One region of the Pseudoalteromonas sp. NZS71_1 genome, then DNA from elsewhere that is predicted to be linked to it. Evidence: predicted binding sites of a transcription regulator. Region 1 holds the regulator's gene; the other holds the start of a gene.
What was found. Region 1 encodes LexA, which represses DNA repair genes until DNA is damaged. Its sites were predicted from a motif close to TACTGTATNNNNATACAGTA; they were not measured.
Positions count from the first base shown of each region.

Region 1 (4,218 bases):
CACCTGAGATGCAATATCGTTAAGGGAGGCAACATAATCAGCCTGCGTAAATGGGTTATTAAGAGTACGTGTTGCAAGATGCTCCCCATGAACTTTATCAAGAGGAATAGCGCTCATGACTAAACCGCCTAATAGCCAAGCTAAAATTTGTAATGTGAGCAAATAACCGAGCCATTTATGTAACTTGCGAGCATACTTAAATATTTTTTTATTCATGTTTTAGTCTTATTATTTTTAGAGGCTAGTTTATTACATTAATGGGATTAGTTACTGCGACATTTTGTCGCAGTTTAAACTATAGCTTACTGTAATCATTTAAAAATAAAAAAGATTACACTTAAATTGCTAACATGAATTATTTGTTTAATTGAGCTGAGTGTTTGATATCCAGCTAGCTTTAAACGCTAAAAAATACTTAAAAGCTGCGAAATATCTATATAAAGTGGTTAATAGAGCATAGTTGATTTGGTATAACGGTAAAACTGCGTTAAAGTTTGCAATGAAATTATTAGAGGATAAATACGAAACGATGTCGGAAATTCAATTTTTAAATGTAGATCTTGAGCTTGAATCAAAGCAAGATATTAGTTTGCTAGTGGCAGACTTGAAAAAAGTCGCGACGATTTTACATTATGACAAAGACGAATACCGTCAATTAGCGCGTATTGAAGCAACAGGTGTAGTAAACACGCCTGACAAAGCAATAAACCATATATGTGAGCTTATTGAATCGTGTTCGCGTAACGCGCTAAAGCAATGGTTAAGCTGTTCACGTAGAACGTTTGATATTGGTTTTGAATCGGGCACTTCCCCTAAGTGCTTTAATCAAGCCTTAGATGCAGATACATTACTACGTATATCTGCGATTGGTGCGGGTATGGAAATTACAATTTACCCAATCGAAAAGTAACTATCTTCGCTCTACGACTGCTGCGGTCATTTTTGATACGCAGCACAGCTCATTGCGGCTATTTGTAATTTTTATTTCCCACACTGAACTACGTTTGCCAATATGAAACGCTCTTGCCGTTGCTGTTAAAGTGTCGTTGCGAGATGCTTTTAAATGACTTGCGCTAATTTCCTGCCCCACGCAGTAAAATTTTGTAAAATCGACAACAAAGTTAGCTGCATAGCTGGCAACTGTTTCGGCAAGTACAACGTTAGCACCGCCGTGAACCATGCCCATTGGGTTATGATGCTCAGGAATTGCCGGCATAGTGGCTACTAAGTAATTATCACCAATTTCAGTGACTTCTATTCCCATGGTTTTCATTAATGTTCCTTGGCCATCAATGCCTTGTTCTAACTGCTTGCACAGCTCTAAAGTGATGGGCTGGTACCAAATACTCATAATGACTCCTTTGCTTTTTTAATCATTTATAAACCTAGCTTTAGTTATATCCCTAAAATGTACACAAGTGAAATTACTTTGGCTATTTTAAGGCTTAATTTAAATTTGCGATTTTTATTTAACTGTATATACTCACAGTTAAATGTACTGTATGGAAAACCAGTTGTATGCGACCATTAACGAACCGCCAAGCTCAAATACTCGAACTAATTAAAGTTTTTATTAAAGACACTGGTATGCCTCCTACACGTGCTGAAATAGCGCAAACATTAGGTTTTAAAAGTGCCAATGCTGCTGAAGAACATTTAAAAGCACTTGCTAAAAAAGGCGCAATTAAAATGAAACCAGGTGCAAGCCGTGGTATTCAGTTAATTGAAGAAGAAGAGCCAGAACAATTAGGTTTACCGCTTATAGGGCGTGTTGCTGCTGGTTCACCTATTTTGGCGCAAGAGCACGTTGAAAGTCACTGCAAAATCGATCCATTAATGTTTAAACCGGCTGCAGATTTTTTACTACGCGTTAACGGTATGAGCATGAAAGATATTGGTATTATGGATGGTGATTTACTTGCTGTACATCGTACTCAAACCGCTGAAAATGGGCAAGTTGTTGTTGCCCGCCTAGACGAAGACGTAACTGTAAAACGTCTTGAGAAAGCGGGTCGTAAAGTATTACTTCATGCTGAAAACGACGATTTTGAATCTATTGAAGTAGATCTTGAGAATGAGTCTTTTAATATTGAAGGCTTAGCCGTTGGCGTTATAAGAAACGCTGATTGGATGTGACTTTAAAAATAGCTTTTAAACAAGCAGTTTTATAAATGCGTACTAATTAGTACGCATTTTTTGTTTTAAATTCGCACTAAAAATAGGGCATAAATAGCTCACTGACAATTTAAGCTGTAAACTTTTTTGCACTTATATTTTCCCCCTCCGAATACGTTAAACCCCTTTGTTTTGCTCATCTTTTGAACTTACTGTTACCTAGTTGGTTACTGATTTTTTATTAATTACTCAATATCACCTGATTGTTTTTTATACTAAAACTTGCTTGTTGTTCATTTTTTAGCTAATTATTAATGTGCTGAGCTAATAATAACTCACAGCTTTTTAGTTTTGAGAACACACAATATACACAAACCCGTTGTTGGCGCAGCAAAACCAATCAATATTAAATGAGATTGACTAAAAAAATAAAAATAACGAATTGGCGTTTAAGCCGTATGCCTCTTCGCTTTGCATTCGCAATAGCATCAAAGGAGCCGTCACATGGGTAAACTGACCTCTACCTTGTGGCTTATATTATGTGTTTTTTCGCACCCAGTTTTGGCTAACAGCCAATACAATATGCGCAAAGGCGTAACCGATATAAGCAATAATGTATATCAGCTGCACATGACCATATTTATAATATGTTGTGTGATTGGGGTGATAGTGTTCGCAATTATGTTTTGGGCACTTATTCATCACCGTAAATCTAAAGGGGCTGTACCTGCCCAATTTCACGAAAGCACTAAAGTAGAAATACTTTGGACTGCAATCCCGTTTGTTATTTTAATTGCTATGGCAGTACCAGCCACTAAAACCCTAATTGCAATGGAAGATGCCAGCAAAGCTGATCTCACTATTAAAATTACAGGCTCGCAATGGAAATGGCATTATGAATATATGGGTGAAGATGTAGAGTTCTACTCTATTTTATCTACCCCGCAAGATGAAATAGCGAATCTTGCAGATAAAAATCCTAACTACTTACTTGAGGTTGATAAACCTCTCGTACTGCCAATAAATCAAAAAGTACGATTTTTAATGACTTCTGACGATGTTATTCACTCTTGGTGGGTACCTGATTTTGCAGTTAAAAAAGATGCGAATCCCGGCTTTATAAACGAAACATGGACGAACATAAACGAAGAAGGTACTTACCGAGGCCAATGTGCTGAGTTGTGTGGTAAAGATCATGGCTTTATGCCCGTTGTGGTGGTCGCTAAATCTGAGGCTGATTTTAAAACGTGGCTTGCAGATGCAAAGCAAGCTAAACAAAAAGCAGCATTAGCAGATGCCGCATTACTTGATAAAACCCTCCCAAAAGAAGAATTAATGACTTTAGGCGAACAAGTATATATGGCCAATTGTGCTGCATGTCATCAGCCTACTGGCATGGGGTTACCGGGTGTATTTCCTGCACTTAAAGGCAGCCCTATAGTGCTTGGCGATATAAAAGATCACATTGATGTAGTTATCCATGGGCGACCCGGTACGGCAATGCAAGCATTTGCCAAACAGTTATCTATAAAGCAATTAGCAGCGGTTATTACTTATAAACGTAATGCGTGGGGTAATGATACGGGTGATGTTATTCAACCGAGTCAAATACAGGCAGCACTTGATGCCAAAGTGGAGGCGAACTAATGAGTAGCATAGTAGAACAACCTAACGCCAATGAAGCTCATCATGCTCATCACCCAGCTAAAGGTTTTAAACGCTGGCTTTACACAACTAATCATAAAGATATAGGTAGTTTATATTTAATTTTTTCGCTGACCATGTTCTTAATTGGTGGTGGAATGGCCATGGTGATCAGAGCTGAATTATTTCAACCAGGTTTACAGTTGGTCGATCCTCACTTTTTTAATCAAATGACCACAGTGCATGGTTTAATTATGGTGTTTGGTGCGGTTATGCCGGCCTTTACAGGCCTTGCTAACTGGATGATACCACTCATGATTGGCGCGCCAGATATGGCATTGCCAAGAATGAATAACTGGAGCTTTTGGATTTTACCGTTTGCGTTTTTAATCCTATTGGCATCGTTATTTATGCCTGGTGGGGGTCCTGCATTTGGTTGGACTTTTTATGCACCACTGT
Region 1 covers NZ_JADYXM010000015.1:75,280-79,497, reverse strand. Annotated here, with positions in the region: gene I6F43_RS17290 (membrane protein) at 1-216, opposite strand, end outside; gene I6F43_RS17285 (hypothetical protein) at 530-910, shown strand; gene I6F43_RS17280 (PaaI family thioesterase) at 911-1,351, opposite strand; gene lexA (transcriptional repressor LexA) at 1,519-2,136, shown strand; gene coxB (cytochrome c oxidase subunit II) at 2,620-3,762, shown strand; gene ctaD (cytochrome c oxidase subunit I) at 3,762-4,218, shown strand, end outside.

Region 2 (4,218 bases), on a different contig from region 1:
CATCGGTCATATCATCCCAGTTTACAAACTTTAAATTTTGCAGCATCAGAACAGCGACATATAAAATAGCGCCTGCCGTAGCATAAGCCGGTACCATTTGTGCAAGCGGTGCAAAAAACATCATTAGTAAAAAGCAAATGCCTACAACTACAGCTGTTAAGCCAGTACGTCCGCCAACAGATACACCAGCAACCGATTCTATATACGATGTAGTCGTAGACGTACCTAGCATCGCACCTGCAATTGTTGCTGAGCTGTCAGCACTTAATGCGCGCCCTAAACGAGGCATGTTACCTTTTTCATCAGCTAAACCTGCTTTTTGAGTTACCGCAACTAATGTACCCGAAGTATCAAAAAGATCGACAAACAAGAAAGCAAAAATAACACTCATCATTGATATATCAAAAGCGGCTGCAAAATCTAGCTGCATAAAAGTAGGCATTATTGATGGTGGCATAGCCATAACACCGTGATATTCAACAAGCCCCAAACTTAAAGCAATGCCAGTCACTAATAAGATACTAATAAGCACGCCACTTTTAAAATCGCGGTATAAAAGCGCTGCAATTACAAAAAAGCTTAATATAGCCAATAACGGCCCTGGAGAAGTAATGTCGCCCAACTGTACTAATGTTGCCGGGCTTGAGACAATAATGCCTGCATTTTTAAGGGCAATTAATGCTAAAAAAGCACCTATACCCGTTGCGATTGCTCGCTTGAGCACCAGAGGTATGGCATTAATAATCCACTCTCTGACTTTAAATAAGCTTAAAAACAAAAATATACAACCCGACATAAATACAGCCCCTAACGCGGCTTGCCAGGTATAACCCATTCCTAATACGACACCATACGTAAAAAAGGCATTTAGTCCCATACCAGGCGCTAATGCTAATGGATAGTTAGCCCATAAACCCATTATAAAACAGCCTATCGCAGCTGCTATACATGTCGCTACAAATGCAGCCCCTTGATCCATCCCAGCCTCTGCGAGCATAGCCGGGTTTACAAATACAATGTATACCATAGTTATAAAGGTAGTTAGGCCAGCAACGCATTCGCGTTTAACTGTTGAATTATTTTCGCTCAGTTTAAATAAGGCTTCGAACATAATAAACTTGTGATAGTAAAAAGTGGCGAGATTTTAACATAAAAATTATCTTTTACAGGACATTTTACCTTGCTATATACTAAACTGTTAAAGTAGTTAAAATAATAAATGAACCAATATGCTTAAAACAACACCTTGTGAGCAAGACTTAGAGCAACAGCTAGATAATATTTTAGGTTTTGTTACTCAACCCGAAAATACCTCTGTGCCCGTTGATAATAAAAAAGATGAGCAAAGTACGTTAAATAAAGCCCTATATTATTTAAAAAATAATCAAGCTCCATTGGCTGCAAAATGGATGCGACTTGCTGCAATGGCGGGAAACCATAGAGCACAGTTTTATTTAGGTTTATTTTTTGTGAAAGGTGAAGGCGTGCCACAAAGTGTATTTCATGCTGTAGCTTGGTTAAGCTTAGCAAGTAGCCAAGGGTACGCCCCTGCCACTGCAGCGGTTACAGATATACGCAAACATATCGAAACTAAGCGATTTAAAGATGCTCAATGTTATGCGGCAAGTTTGTACGAACAAATCCACCAACTCCAGTTTTCTCATATGATCCCTCGCACGAGTGAAAACACATAAGCTAGCTATAGCAGAAGTACTGTATGCAGTGTAAAAAATACTGTATATGGTTACAAAGATAATCCTATACAGTATAAAACCCCAAAATGAAGACACTGCTCAAAAATTTATTTTTAGAATACCTTCTCAAAAATAATTCCATAACAATCTGATTAATAAAGAATTATAAATTCAAAAAGTAAAAACAATGATCAAAAGCTGAATAACTGTACAAATAAATAGCATAAAAGGCTTGCACGAAAGCACTGTATAAACTACTGTATATGAATACTGTATAAAAACCCAGTGAGTGAAATTATGTTACAGCCTATTACCGTAAGAACAGTTAAAAGTTACCAACAAGATGAGCAAAGCGATTGCGTGAATTTGATTCAAATTGAAGATGAAATTTCAGCGACCTTTGAGCTTTTAAAAGTATTACACCAATACAATAGCTCTAATGCGTGGACGTTACTAATTGCTCCAGATCACGTACCTAGCAAAGCTTTACTTGACTCATGCTCTATTGATACAAGTAAATTACTTGTTATTAGACAGAAGCACCTAGTAAATTTAGAGTATGTATTAAATTCTGCATTACATAACGGAAACTTTGCAGCGGTAATTACCTGGACCGATATAGTTAATAACCAACTACTTACGAATCTATCGTTCGATTTAAGTAAAACGAATACAAAACTATACTGTTTTACTAAAAAGTCTCAAACAACAGAGATATCACTCGCCCAATAAGCTTGTTAAACTAATGTTTTAGACTTTGTATTATTATTATGACTTCACTCAATACCACATTATGTTTTTGCAGCAGTGGGCACAATTATGCCGATTGCTGCGAGCCGCTTCACTTATCTGTTAAGCAAGCTGACTCTCCTGAACAACTTATGCGCTCACGATTCAGTGCTTATGTTATTAAAAATGCAGAATATGTTTATCAAACCTACGCAAAAGAAAAACAAGCTGAAAATCCGGTTAAAGAAATCAATGATTTTGCTAACAGCTGTCGATTTATAAATCTTGATGTAATTGGGTCAAGCCATGATGGCGATACCGGCACTGTAGAATTTAAAGCCCAATATTTTTATCAAAACTTATTTTGTGAGCTTCACGAAAAATCGCAGTTTATTAAAGAAAACACTCAATGGCGTTATTTAGATGGCACTATATATCCTGTTGAAGATATTAAAGTGGGCAGAAATGATGACTGCCCATGTGGTAGCAATAAAAAGTACAAAAAATGTCATAGCGTGTAATAAATAATCTTATTTAATATTTATCACCTACAAGGTGTTTTTAAGTGGCAAAGTGATTTATTAGCTAGCTAAACTTAAAAACACACTTGGTTACGACCTTGCATTTTGGACTCATACATTTTTTCATCTGCGATCTGCAAGGTGTTTTTGTTATTTACATACGGTTGTAGGGTTGCACCGCCAATACTAATAGTAACAAAGTCATATTCTGAATATCTGTGTAATATTCCTAAATCGACCACATTTTGTTTAATTTTATCAGCAACACAAATTGCACCTTCAGTGCTTGTATGCGGTAGAACAACTACAAACTCTTCGCCGCCGTAACGCGCAACAAAATCGGTTGGCCTTTGCAAACTATTAGTAATAGTTTGTGCAACAAGGTTTAAAACCGTATCGCCTTGCACATGACCATAAAGATCGTTGTATTGCTTAAAGTAGTCTATATCGATGAGTAATAGTGCATAGTCGACTTTTTCTCGTAAGGCGCTTCGTTCCATTTTAGAAAAATGCGCATCAAAATAACGACGATTGAATACCTTTGTTAAATCATCTAGAAATACTTTTTGATTGAGTAAGTCATGTTGAAGTTTCATCGTAATATGGGCGCGCACTCTTCTATATAAAGTTTCCGAGTTAGTTGGTTTCTTTATAAAATCTACAGCTCCGGCTTCCCAGCACTCTTCTTCTTGATTTTCAGATGAGGTTACAAAAATAACGGGGATATCTTGTGTTTCAGATATATTTTTTAATTTTAGACATGTTTCAATACCACTCATTCCTTCCATATTAATATCGAGTAGTATTATATCTGGCGGATTATGTTTACAAATTTCAATCGCATCCTCACCACAGCTCGTTGTTGTTACACTAAAATGCTCTGATAATATTTTTTTAATACAATTAAGCTTAATAGCTGATCGTCAACGACAAGTACCTTAGAGCTCTTTAAGCTTAATTTCAATTGGTGGTCAGAGTAATTTATAGGCATGGTACAACTGTTTTGTTTTTTTAATTAAACACACCCTATATCACTATATTTTGTTATGCAAATGTTAATAAATTAAAATTCTACTTATTAGTTACTAATAAAAATGATTTATGGTGAATCTTTAATGCATAAAAACAAAAAATGAGCCACTTGGGCTCATTTTAAAACTTCGAACACTTAATTAAATTAAGTGTTATTCGTCATCATCTAAATCTAACTGTTGACGTTGAGCAGGTCGAGCTAAAATCTCTACATAGAAAGAGGTCAAACCTTGCTTTTCAAT
Region 2 covers NZ_JADYXM010000012.1:15,707-19,924, forward strand. Annotated here, with positions in the region: gene I6F43_RS15555 (NCS2 family permease) at 1-1,111, opposite strand, end outside; gene I6F43_RS15560 (tetratricopeptide repeat protein) at 1,230-1,694, shown strand; gene I6F43_RS15565 (SulA-like leucine-rich domain-containing protein) at 1,992-2,426, shown strand; gene I6F43_RS15570 (YchJ family protein) at 2,465-2,944, shown strand; gene I6F43_RS20280 (GGDEF domain-containing response regulator) at 3,019-3,858, opposite strand; gene I6F43_RS15580 (DUF6172 family protein) at 4,129-4,218, opposite strand, start outside.
Region 2: the regulator LexA is predicted to act here: its motif matches at 1,950-1,969, upstream of I6F43_RS15565 (SulA-like leucine-rich domain-containing protein).